3 regions of the Streptomyces sp. NPDC091649 genome follow, and region 3 is predicted to be linked to each of the others. Evidence: riboswitches for the same ligand, from Rfam matches in the RefSeq annotation. Region 3 holds a riboswitch; each other region holds the start of a gene.

Region 1 (3,995 bases), on a different contig from region 3:
GGCATTGCGCCGGACCGGACGGTGGCCGGACCTCTCATCAGCGTCTCCGACGGCACCTCCCGGGCCCGGTGACACCACCCCCCAGGTCATGCCTTCGACAGGGGGCAACAGTCATGCCGGGCCCGGAGGCCAGCGGCCCTCTTGCAGGACCGCGAAAAACATAACGGGGGGCTGCGGTCAGTCGGCGATGGGCAGGTAGACCCGGTTGCCCGCCGCCGCGAACTCCTTCGACTTCTCGGCCATGCCCTGCTCGATCTCCTCCTGCGAGCCTCCGTGCTGACGCCGGATGTCCTGGGAGATCTTCATCGAGCAGAACTTCGGCCCGCACATCGAGCAGAAGTGCGCCGTCTTCGCCGGTTCGGCGGGCAGCGTCTCGTCATGGAACTCCCGTGCCGTGTCCGGGTCCAGAGCCAGGTTGAACTGGTCCTCCCAGCGGAACTCGAACCGCGCGTCGGACAGCGCGTCGTCCCACTCCTGCGCGCCCGGGTGCCCCTTGGCCAGGTCGGCCGCGTGGGCGGCGATCTTGTAGGTGATGACCCCGGTCTTCACGTCATCCCGGTTCGGCAGCCCCAGGTGCTCCTTGGGCGTGACGTAACAGAGCATCGCGGTGCCCCACCAGGCGATCATCGCGGCGCCGATGCCGGAGGTGATGTGGTCGTAGGCGGGCGCGATGTCCGTGGTCAGCGGGCCGAGCGTGTAGAACGGCGCCTCCTCGCAGATTTCCTGCTGGAGGTCGATGTTCTCCTTGATCTTGTGCATCGGGACGTGCCCGGGGCCCTCGATCATGGTCTGGACGCCGTGCCGCTTGGCGATCGTGTTCAGCTCGCCCAGCGTCCGCAATTCGGCGAACTGCGCCTCGTCGTTGGCGTCCGCGATCGAACCGGGCCGCAGTCCGTCACCCAGCGAGTAGGTGACGTCGTACGTCGCGAGGATCTCGCACAGCTCCTCGAAGTGCTCGTAGAGGAACGACTCCTTGTGGTGGGCGAGACACCAGGCCGCCATGATCGAACCGCCGCGCGAGACGATGCCGGTCTTGCGACGGGCCGTCAGCGGTACGTACGGCAGGCGCACTCCGGCGTGCACCGTCATGTAGTCCACGCCCTGCTCGGCCTGTTCGATGACGGTGTCCTTGTAGATCTCCCAGGCCAGCTCCTCGGCCCGGCCGTCGACCTTCTCCAGGGCCTGGTAGAGCGGCACGGTGCCGATCGGCACGGGGGAGTTGCGCAGCACCCATTCACGAGTGGTGTGGATGTTGCGGCCGGTGGACAGGTCCATGACCGTGTCGGCGCCCCACTTCGTCGCCCACGTCATCTTGTCCACCTCCTCCTCGATGGAGGAGGAGACGGCCGAGTTGCCGATGTTGGCGTTGACCTTCACCAGGAACCGCTTGCCGATGATCATCGGCTCGATCTCGGGGTGGTTCACGTTGGCGGGCAGCACCGCCCGCCCCTCCGCGATCTCCTCGCGGACGACCTCGGCCTCCACGTTCTCCCGGATCGCGACGTACTCCATCTCCGGGGTGATCTCCCCCCGTCGGGCGTACGCGAGCTGGGTGACGGGACGGCCGTCGCGGCTGCGGCGCGGCTGGCGCGGGCGGCCGGGGAAGACGGCGTCGAGGTTGCGCAGTCCGCCGCGCGGCGTGGTGTGCTTGAGCCCGTCGTCCTCGGGGCGGGCCGGGCGGCCCGCGTACTCCTCGGTGTCGCCGCGGGCGATGATCCAGTTCTCCCGCAGGGGCGCGAGGCCGCGGCGGACATCGGTGTCGATGGAGGGGTCGGTGTACGGCCCCGACGTGTCGTACAGCGTCACGTCGTTGCCGTTGGTGAGGTGCACCTGTCGGACCGGCACCAGGAGGTCCGGGCGTGAGCCCTGGACGTATCCCTTGTGCCAGCCGATGGACTTCCCGGCCTCGTCTCTCGGCGTCCCGTCGCCCGGCGTCGTGCCGTTCGGCGTTCCGTCGTTCTGTTTCGAGGCAGGCGTGCGTGCGTCCGCTGTGGTCATGAGACCTACTCCCTACGCCGGCATTACCCGGTAACAGGTTCGGCGGTCGGCGCAGCTGATCCGTATCGGTGTACGGCGGTCAGCGCCCTCTCAGCCCGGTGCTCCGAGCTCCCGCGTGTGCAAAGGTGCCTCCACGCTAGCGTTCTTTCCGGCGAGCTGACCAGGGGGCACCCCTGTTCTTGCGATGATCGCCCCGTGACCTCCCCCCAAAACGACCCCGCACCCCAGCCGCCCCAGGGCCACAGCCACGGCCACACACACAGCCACGGGCCCGCCGCCCCGGTGTCCCAGCACCTGCGCAAGGTCATCGCCGCGGTGCTGATCCCGTTCGCGACGGCGGTCGTCGTCGGCCTGATCGCGTTCTGGCCGGGCGGCGCGCCCGACCACGAGCGCACCGGCGTCGGATTCGACCGGCAGACCCAGGACGGAAAGGTCGTCCAGGTCGTCAACGTCGACTGTGCGGACGTCAACGCCGCGCAGGTGCCCCCGACCGGCGACACCTCCACACCCTCCGGCCGGGAGGCCGTCAACGAGCAGGAGGGGGAGTGCGCGAAGGCAACCATCGAGGTGACCAGCGGCGACGACAAGGGCCGCACGTTCGTCGAGGTGGTCCAGCCGGACGCGCCCCGTCAGCTGAGCGAGGGCCAGGGCGTGGTCGTCGCGTACGCCCCCGACGCCCCGCGCGACCTCCAGTACTCGGTGACCGACGTGGACCGGAAGGTCCCGATGTCGGTGCTGGCCGGGATCTTCGCGCTGGCGGTGGTCCTGGTGGGGAGGTTGCGCGGGGTCATGGCGCTGGTGGCGCTGGCCGTGTCGTTCACCGTGCTGACCCTGTTCATCCTGCCGGCGATCCTTCAGGGCTCGAACCCACTGGTCGTGGCGGTGATCGGGGCCAGCGCCATCATGCTGGCGGCCCTCTACCTGTGTCACGGGGTGACGGCCCGTACGTCCGTGGCGGTCGTCGGCACACTGATCTCACTGCTGCTGATCGGGCTGCTGGGCTCCCTGTTCATCGGCTGGGCGCATCTCAGCGGCAACACCGATGACAACACCGGCCTCATCCACGGCCTCTACCCGGATATCGATATGAGCGGGCTGCTGCTGGCCGGCGTCATCATCGGTTCGCTCGGCGTGCTCGACGATGTGACGGTCACCCAGACCTCCGCCGTCTGGGAACTGCACCAGGCCGACCCGCGGATGGGTTGGAAGGGTCTGTACCGGGCAGGTATCCGCATCGGAAGGGACCACATCGCGTCGGTGGTCAACACCCTGGTGCTGGCGTACGCGGGCGCGGCGCTGCCGCTGCTGCTGCTCTTCTCCATCGCCCAGAGCAGCGTGGGGACGGTGGCCAACAGCGAGCTGGTCGCCGAGGAGATCGTCCGCACGCTGGTGGGGTCGATCGGCCTGGTCGCCTCGGTGCCGGTGACCACGGTGCTCGCCGCGCTGGTCGTCTCCGCGGACCGCCCGGGGTCCGGCGGCGCACAGACGGCTACGGCCGCACCCGCGCGGGCCGGGCGGGGCCGTCGCCGTAGAAAGGGATGACGGGCCGGCATCCGGTCAGCCCGCGTTCTGCTCCTCGGCGAGGATGCGGCCGAGCGCATCCTCCAGGTTCCCGTCGAAGTCACCCAGCGTGTGTTCCTGACCGAGCGGCACGAGCTTGTCCGTCCGGTCGAGGAACGCCACCAGCGGCGCCGTCCCCGCCCGGAACAGCGCACGGTCCGCGCCGACCTGGAGCCGGATGTGCACATCGCCGAGACCCTCGGGCTCGGTCGGGCCGATGTGCACATCTCCGTCGCCACTGGGGCTGTTGAGCCCGTCCAGCAGCAGTTCACGGCCGAATGCCCAGGTCACAGGGGCATCGCCGGGAAGATGGAACGTCATACGGATGGCGTACGGATCGCCGACCTCGTACCGAAGCTCCACCGGAATACGGAACGAGAGCTCCTCGGAGACGAGGAAGCTCATCATGACCTCTGCTTGAACCGACTCGCGCATCG
Region 2 (3,995 bases), on a different contig from region 3:
ACCGGCTGGACTCGCTCCTGCCGACCGCGCCGGTCGTGTGGCTGCTGCTGGTGTTGTTCGTCGGCTCCGGCTGACCGACCCGGCACCCTGCCCCACCTGCACGTTTCACGAGCGAGGGTCCGTCGTCCACAGGGCGGCGGGCCCTCGCCCGTCTGTCTGCGACACTGGATGAACCATGCCTAAGCCCGGAGAACTCACTTTCGTCGCGCCCCGCGGATCCAAGAAGCCGCCGCGGCACCTCGCCGACCTCACGCCCGCCGAGCGCAAGGAAGCGGTCGCCGCGACCGGTGAGAAGCCGTTCCGCGCCCAGCAGCTCTCGCAGCACTACTTCGCGCGGTACGCGCACGACCCGGCCGAGTGGACCAACATCCCGGCGGGGTCGCGGGAGAAGCTCGCCGAGGCGCTGTTCCCCGACCTGATGTCCGTGATGCGGCACATCAGCTGCGACGACGACACCACGCGCAAGACCCTGTGGAAGCTGCACGACGGGACGCTCGTCGAGTCCGTCCTGATGCGCTACCCGGATCGCGTGACGATGTGCATCTCCTCGCAGGCCGGCTGCGGAATGAACTGCCCCTTCTGCGCCACCGGGCAGGCCGGCCTCGACCGCAACCTGTCGACCGCCGAGATCGTGCACCAGATCGTCGACGGCATGCGCGCCTTGCGGGACGGAGAGGTGCCCGGCGGTCCCGCGCGGCTGTCCAACATCGTCTTCATGGGCATGGGGGAGCCGCTCGCCAACTACAACCGCGTGGTCGGCGCGATCCGCCGCCTCACCGAACCGGAGCCGGACGGTCTCGGGCTCTCGCAGCGCGGGATCACCGTCTCCACCGTGGGCCTCGTCCCGGCCATGCTGCGTTTCGCCGACGAGGGCTTCAAGTGCCGCCTCGCCGTCTCGCTGCACGCCCCGGACGACGAGCTGCGCGACACCCTGGTCCCGGTCAACACCCGGTGGAACGTCCGCGAGGTGCTGGACGCCGCCTGGGAGTACGCCGAGAAGTCCGGCCGCCGGATCTCCATCGAGTACGCCCTGATCCGGGACATCAACGACCAGGCGTGGCGCGGCGACCGGCTCGGCCGGCTGCTCAAGGGCAAGCGGGTGCACGTGAACCTGATCCCGCTGAACCCCACCCCCGGCTCCAAGTGGACCGCCTCGCGGCCCGAGGACGAGAAGGCGTTCGTCGAGGCCATCGCGGCCCACGGGGTGCCCGTCACCGTCCGGGACACCCGTGGCCAGGAGATCGACGGGGCCTGCGGGCAGCTGGCGGCCTCCGAGCGCTGAGCACCGGTGAGGCCGTCGGCGCCGACGGTCTCACCGGCATCGGCGGCCTCGCTGCCCGGTCGAGAACCGCCGGTGTAGCCTTGGCCTGAATTCAACTTCATATTCCGACAGGGGAGCGCCACAGCGCTGAGAGTGCGGCACCAAGGACAGGTTGGCCGCAGACCCTCTGAACCTCGCCCGGGTCATTCCGGGTAGGAAGTTCGGACCTTACTCAAGCTGTTGCGCCCTGCCCGCTTCCGGTCCGCCGGACAGCGGGCGGGGCCGCGTCTCTTCCTGGTCACCTCCAGGAGGAATCACATGAACACCACCACGAAGTACGCGGCGACCGCCCTCGCCGCCGCTCTGGGCGTCACCGCGCTGGCGGGCTGCGGCGGTGAGGACGGCTCCGCGGGCTCCGGGGCGTCCAAGGGCGGCGGCTCCAAGACCGTCACCCTCGTCAGCCACGACTCCTTCAACGTCTCGGAGGAGGTGCTGAAGGCGTTCACCGAGGAGTCCGGCTACACGGTCGAGATCCTCAAGAGCGGCGACGCCGGGGCGGCGCTCAACCAGGAGATCCTGACCAAGGGCTCCCCGCGCGGCGACGTCTTCTTCGGCGTCGACAACACCCTGCTCTCCCGCGCCCTCGACAACGGCCTGTTCACCGCGTACGAGGCCAAGGGACTGGACAAGGTCACGGCCGACACGCAGACGGACGCGAAGCACCGCGTCACGCCCGTCGACACCGGCGACATCTGCGTCAACTACGACAAGAAGTACTTCGCCGACAAGAAGCTCGCGCCGCCGGAGACCTTCGAGGACCTCCTCAAGCCGGCGTACAAGGACCTCCTCGTCACCGAGAACGCCGCGAGCTCCTCGCCCGGCCTCGGCTTCCTCCTCGGCACCATCGCCACCCAGGGCGAGGACGGTTACGAGGCGTACTGGAAGAAGCTGAAGGCCAACGGCGTCAAGGTCGTCGACGGCTGGGAGCAGGCGTACAACGAGGAGTTCTCCGGATCCACGGGCGGCAAGAAGGCCAACGCGGACCGGCCGCTCGTCGTCAGTTACGCCTCCAGCCCGCCCGTCGAGGTGCTCTACGCCGACCCGCAGCCGAAGGAGGCCCCCACCGGGGTCGCCACCGGCACCTGCTTCCGGCAGACCGAGTACGCGGGACTGCTGACCGGAGCGAAGAACGAGGCGGGCGGCAAGGCGCTGCTGGACTTCCTGATCAGCAAGACGTTCCAGGAGGACATGCCGCTCAACATGTTCGTGAACCCGGTCGTGAAGGACGCGAAGCTCCCCGAGCTGTTCACGAAGTTCGGCGAGCAGGTCGACACACCTCCCACCGTCGCGCCCGAGAAGATCACCGCCAACCGTGAGCAGTGGATCCAGTCGTGGCAGTTGCTGGTCCTGAAGTAGGCCCCAGGACGAAGCCGGCCCCGGCCGCCCCGCCCGTCCGGGGCGGCGGGCGGCGGCGCGGGACCGCGGTGCGGCTCGGCCTGATGGCCGTGCCCGTCGCGTTCTTCGCGGTGTTCTTCGCCTACCCGGTGGCCGCGATCGTCGGCCGTGGCGTCAAGACGGGCGGTGCCTGGCAGTTCGGGCGGATCGGCGAGGTGCTGGCCCGTCCGGACATCCTCGACGTCCTCTGGTTCACCACCTGGCAGGCCCTCGCCTCGACCGCGCTCACGCTGCTGATCGCCCTGCCCGGAGCGTATGTGTTCGCCCGGTTCGACTTCCCGGGCAAGCAGGTGCTGCGGGCGGTGGTCACGGTGCCGTTCGTGCTGCCGACCGTCGTCGTCGGCACCGCGTTCCTGGCGCTGCTGGGGCGGGGCGGGTTCCTCGACGAACTGTGGGGCATCCGCCTCGACACCACCGTGTGGGCGATCCTGCTGGCCCATGTGTTCTTCAACTACGCCGTGGTCGTGCGCACGGTGGGCGGGCTCTGGTCCCAGCTGGACCCCCGGCAGGAGGAAGCCGCCCGCGTCCTCGGCGCCGGACGCCTCGCCGCCTTCGGCCGGGTGACGCTGCCCGCCCTCGCCCCGGCCGTCGCCGCCGCCGCACTGATGGTCTTCCTCTTCACCTTCACCTCCTTCGGCGTCGTGCAGATCCTCGGCGGACCGGCCTACTCCACCCTGGAGGTGGAGATCTACCGGCAGACCGCGCAACTCCTGGACCTGCCGACGGCCGCCGTGCTGACCCTGGTGCAGTTCGCCGCGGTCGGCGCGATCCTCGCCGTGCACGCCGCGACCGTACGCCGCCGGGAACGGGCGTTGCGGCTCGTCGACCCGGCGCAGACCTCCCGCCGGCCGCGCGGACCCGGCCAGTGGGCGCTGCTCGGCAGTGTCCTGCTCACCGCGCTGCTGCTGATCCTGCTGCCGCTCGGGGTGCTGGTGGAGCGGTCGTTCGACGGTCCGGCCGGTTACGGACTCGGCTACTACGAGGCCCTCCAGTCGGCCGGGTCCGGCGGCTCCGCCACCTTCCTGGTCCCACCGCTGGAGGCCGTCGGCAACTCCCTGCGGTACGCGCTCGTCGCGACGCTCATCGCCCTCGTCGTCGGCGGGCTCGCGGCGGCGGCCCTCACCCGGCGGGCCGGACGTCTGGTACGCGGCTTCGACGCGCTGCTGATGCTGCCGCTCGGGGTGTCGGCCGTGACCGTCGGCTTCGGTTTCCTGATCACCCTCGACGAGCCGCCGCTGGATCTGCGGACCTCCTGGATTCTGGTCCCGCTGGCGCAGGC
Region 3 (3,995 bases):
GCCCTCGGCCCCGCGGGCCGCGGCCGTGGGGCGGGGGCACGGGCGGCGGCTCAGAAGGCCGGGCGCTCCGGATCGAGCACCGCCCGCCCGGCCACCGGGGACGACGCCTCGGCGAAATGGCGGCGCGGAATGCGCCCCGCCCGGTACGCGAGCCGCCCGCCCTCCACCGCGTGCCGCATCGCCGAGGCCATCAGCTCCGGCTCCTGGGCCCGGGTCACCGCCGAGGCGAGCATCACAGCGGCGCACCCCAGCTCCATCGCCTGCGCCGCGTCCGAGGCGGTCCCGGCCCCGGCATCGAGGATCACCGGCACTCCGGCCCGCTCGACGATCAGCTCGAAGTTGTGCGGGTTGCGGATGCCGAGCCCGGAACCGATGGGGGAGCCCAGCGGCATGATCGCCGCGCACCCCACGTCCTCCAGCTTCCGGGCGAGCACCGGGTCGTCGTTGGTGTACGGCAGTACGGTGAACCCCTCGTCGACCAGGACCTCGGCCGCGTCCAGCAGCTCGATCGGGTCGGGCAGGAGGGTCCGCTCGTCGGCTATCACCTCCAGCTTGATCCAGTCGGTGCCGAGCGCCTCCCTGGCCAGCCGGGCGGTCAGCACCGCCTCGCCCGCGGTGAAGCAGCCCGCCGTGTTCGGCAGGACCTGGATGGAGAGCCGCTCCAGCACCGAGAGCACCGAGCCCCGCACGGACGCGTCCAGCCGGCGCATCGCGACCGTGGTCAGCTCGGTGCCCGAGGCGATCAGGGACCGCTCCAGCACCTCCAGGCTCGGGGCCCCGCCGGTGCCCATGATCAGCCGTGAGGCGAACGTGGCGGGCCCCAGCGCGAAGACGTCGTCCGACATGGTCAGCCCCCCTGCACGGCGGTCAGGACCTCGACGCGGTCGCCCTCGCGGAGCGTCGTGGCGGCCCACCGGCCGCGCGGGACGACGCTCTCGTTGAGGGCGGCGGCGACCCCGGAGCGGGCCGGGGTCAGCGTCGCGACGAGGGTGTGCAGGTCCGTCCCCGCGGGAACGGACCGGGGCTCCCCGTTCACCGAGACGGAGACGGAGGCCCCGGCAGGCGCGGGCGCGGGGGCGAGGGCGGGCTCGGGCGCGGGCTCCGGCGCGGTGGGCTGCTGGGTCATACGGGCTGCTCCTGGAGTACGGGGGCGGCGGGTGCGAAACGGCCGGGGGCGAAGGGGCGGGCCGCCTCGGGCAGCTCGCCGGTGGTCAGGGCGTCGGCCATCGCGTCCCCGGTGAGGGGGGTCAGCAGGACGCCGTTGCGGTGGTGGCCGGTGGCGAGCAGCAGGCCGGGCAGGGCGGTCGGCCCGAGCAGCGGGGCGTTGTCGGGCGTCGCGGGACGCAGGCCGGCCCGGGTCTCGGTGAGGGGCAGCTCGGTGATGCCGGGCACCAGCTCGTGGGCGTCGCGCAGCAGCTCGTAGACCCCGCCGGCGGTGACCGTGGTGTCCCAGCCCATCTCCTCGCTGGTGGCGCCGACGACCAGCTCGCCGTTCTCGCGCGGCACGAGGTAGAGGTGGCCGCCCCGGACCACGGCGCGCACGGTGCGGCTCAGGAAGGGGGCGTACGCCCGGGGCACGGTGAGCCGGAGGACCTGGCCCTTGACCGGGCGGACCGGCGGCACCAGCTGCGGCGGGAGCCCCGCGAGCCGGCCGCTGAGGCTGCCCGCCGCGAGGACGACCTGACCGGCCGCGAACTCCGTGCCGTCGCCGAGCAGCGCCCCGGCGGCCCGGCCCCCGGCGACGGTGAGCCGCTCGGCGGTCGTCCGGCGGAACGCCACCCCGGCCCGCTCGCAGGCGGTCAGCAGCGCCGCGGCGAGCCGACGCGGATCCACCTGGTGGTCGCCGTCGACCCGGAGGCCGCCCCGGACGCCCGGGGCCAGCATCGGCTCCAGGCGGCGGCACTCACGGCCGCTCAGCCAGACCGACTCCAGACCCGAACGCTCCTGGAGGGCGTGCAGTTCGCGCAGATGGGCACGGTCGTCGGAGTCCAGGGCGACGGCGAGCGTGCCGCAGGCGCGGAAGCCGGTGTCCCGGCCGCTCGCCTCCTCCAGCTCGGCCACGAACGCCGGATAGCGGGCAGCGGAGGCGAGGTTGAGCCCGAGCAGCAGCTGCTCGCCGTAGTGCAGCTCGGTGACGGCGGCCAGCATCCCCGCCGCGACCTGGGCCGCGCCGCCGCCCGGTTCCGGGTCCGCCACGGTGACGCGCAGCCCGCGCTGGGCGGCCCGCCACGCGGTGACCAGGCCGATGATTCCGCCCCCGATGACGAGGACGTCGGATCCGGAGGTGTTCCCCGAGACGCGCATGGGTGTCCAGCCCCTCCCTTCGCCGGCATGACCCGGAGCAGGTTCGTACGGTCGGAGGCCGTCCAGCCTCCCTCTCAGCCCGGTGCGTCCGGGCTCCCGCGAGTGTTCTACCTTGGCCAGCCTAGAGCCTGTCGTCAACCTGCCGTCCGCCGGGCGGCGGCGGCCTGTCGACGAAGGGCCCGACCCACTCGTCCACGGCCGGCAGGCCGGTAAGGGAGCAGCCACCATGGCCCGTTCGCTCGACGGACTCGTCCTCGCGCCGGTCGCCGACCAGGCTCCCGGCCAGGTCGGGACCCGCACCCGTTTCACGTACCACGAGCGGGACGGCCGGATCTGGGCCGACTACGCGGGCGGCGACGTGGTCCGCGGCCATCTCGTCGGCACCCGGGACGGGGACGCGCTGGACTTCCGCTACGTGCAGCTCAAGCAGGACGGCACGACCGCGTCCGGGCACTGCCTCTCCACGGTCGTCGACCTCGCGGACGGCCGGGTGCGGCTGGAGGAGCGATGGACGTGGGAGTCGCGGGAGGGCGGCGGCACCAGCGTGGTGGAACAGCTCTCCCCCCGAGCCGCTTCCCGCGACCCACTGCCTGACGGGACGTCAGTTGATTAAGGTGGACAGGTGAGCGAGCAGACACAGCAGCGGACGGCGCGGCGGACACGGCACGCCGTGGTCGTCGGAGCGGGCATGGCGGGCGTGCAGAGCGCCGTGGCCCTGCGCGAGGCGGGCTTCACCGGGTCCGTCACCCTCATCGGGGCCGAGCCCCACCAGCCTTACGACCGCCCGCCCCTGTCCAAGGCCGTGCTGCTGGGCAAGGCCGAGGACTCCGCCTTCGACATCGACTTCGAGGCGCTGGACATCACCCTGCGCCTCGGCCTGGACGTCACCGCCCTGCGCGCCGCCGACCAGGTGCTGGACACGGCCGACGGGCCCGTCCCCTACGACGCCCTGATCCTGGCGACCGGCGCCGAGCCCATGACCCTGCCCGGCGCCGACGGCGTGCCCGGCGTCCACCTGCTGCGCACCCTCGACGACGCCGCCCGGCTGCGGCCCGTCCTGGACCGGCGGCACGACGTGGTCGTCGTCGGGGCGGGCTGGATCGGCGCGGAGTTCGCCACCGCGGCCCGTGCCGCGGGCTGCGCGGTCACCGTCGTCGAGGCCGCCGCCCGCCCGCTCGCGGGCGCCCTGCCCGCCGAGGTGGCCGCACCGATGGCCGACTGGTATGCCGACAGCGGCGCCGAACTGCTCACCGAGGCCCGGGTCGACCGGGTCGAGGAGGGGGCCGTGATCCTGGCGGACGGCCGCGTCCTGCCCGCCGGAGCCGTGGTCGTCGGCATCGGCGCCCGCCCCGCCACCGGCTGGCTGGCCGGCTCCGGGGTCGCGCTCGGCCCGGACGGCTCGGTCACCGCCGACAGCGCGCTGCGCACCTCGCTGCCCGGTGTGTACGCGGTCGGGGACTGCGCCTCCTTCCCCTCCGCCCGCTACGGAACACGTCTGCTGGTCCACCACTGGGACAACGCCCTCCAGGGCCCGCGCACCGCGGCCGCCGCGATCATGGCCGCACAGGACGGCGGACCGCTCCCCGTCTACGACCCCGTCCCGTACTTCTGGTCCGAGCAGTTCGGCCGCTTCGTGCAGTACGCCGGCCACCACGCGGACGCCGACACCCTGCTGTGGCGCGGCGACGGGG

The links. Region 3 has a riboswitch for thiamine pyrophosphate ahead of thiO (glycine oxidase ThiO). Riboswitches for the same ligand answer to the same signal wherever they lie in the genome.
Region 1: it holds a riboswitch for thiamine pyrophosphate, as region 3 does, so the genes downstream of both, thiC (phosphomethylpyrimidine synthase ThiC) here and thiO (glycine oxidase ThiO) in region 3, are expected to answer to the same signal.
Region 2: it holds a riboswitch for thiamine pyrophosphate, as region 3 does, so the genes downstream of both, ACIQMU_RS00410 (thiamine ABC transporter substrate-binding protein) here and thiO (glycine oxidase ThiO) in region 3, are expected to answer to the same signal.

What each region holds. Positions count from the first base shown of each region.
Region 1 is NZ_JBIVTR010000005.1:352,144-356,138, reverse strand. Features, by position in the region: gene thiC (phosphomethylpyrimidine synthase ThiC) at 178-1,998, opposite strand; TPP riboswitch at 1,991-2,123, opposite strand; gene ACIQMU_RS13190 (YibE/F family protein) at 2,194-3,540, shown strand; gene ACIQMU_RS13185 (SsgA family sporulation/cell division regulator) at 3,556-3,993, opposite strand.
Region 2 is NZ_JBIVTR010000001.1:99,473-103,467, reverse strand. Features, by position in the region: gene ACIQMU_RS00420 (phosphatidate cytidylyltransferase) at 1-74, shown strand, start outside; gene rlmN (23S rRNA (adenine(2503)-C(2))-methyltransferase RlmN) at 176-1,282, shown strand; TPP riboswitch at 1,382-1,498, shown strand; gene ACIQMU_RS00410 (thiamine ABC transporter substrate-binding protein) at 1,580-2,677, shown strand; gene ACIQMU_RS00405 (iron ABC transporter permease) at 2,761-3,995, shown strand, end outside.
Region 3 is NZ_JBIVTR010000006.1:127,827-131,821, forward strand. Features, by position in the region: gene ACIQMU_RS13645 (thiazole synthase) at 51-845, opposite strand; gene thiS (sulfur carrier protein ThiS) at 848-1,126, opposite strand; gene thiO (glycine oxidase ThiO) at 1,123-2,304, opposite strand; TPP riboswitch at 2,302-2,414, opposite strand; gene ACIQMU_RS13660 (hypothetical protein) at 2,531-2,917, shown strand; gene ACIQMU_RS13665 (FAD-dependent oxidoreductase) at 2,927-3,995, shown strand, end outside.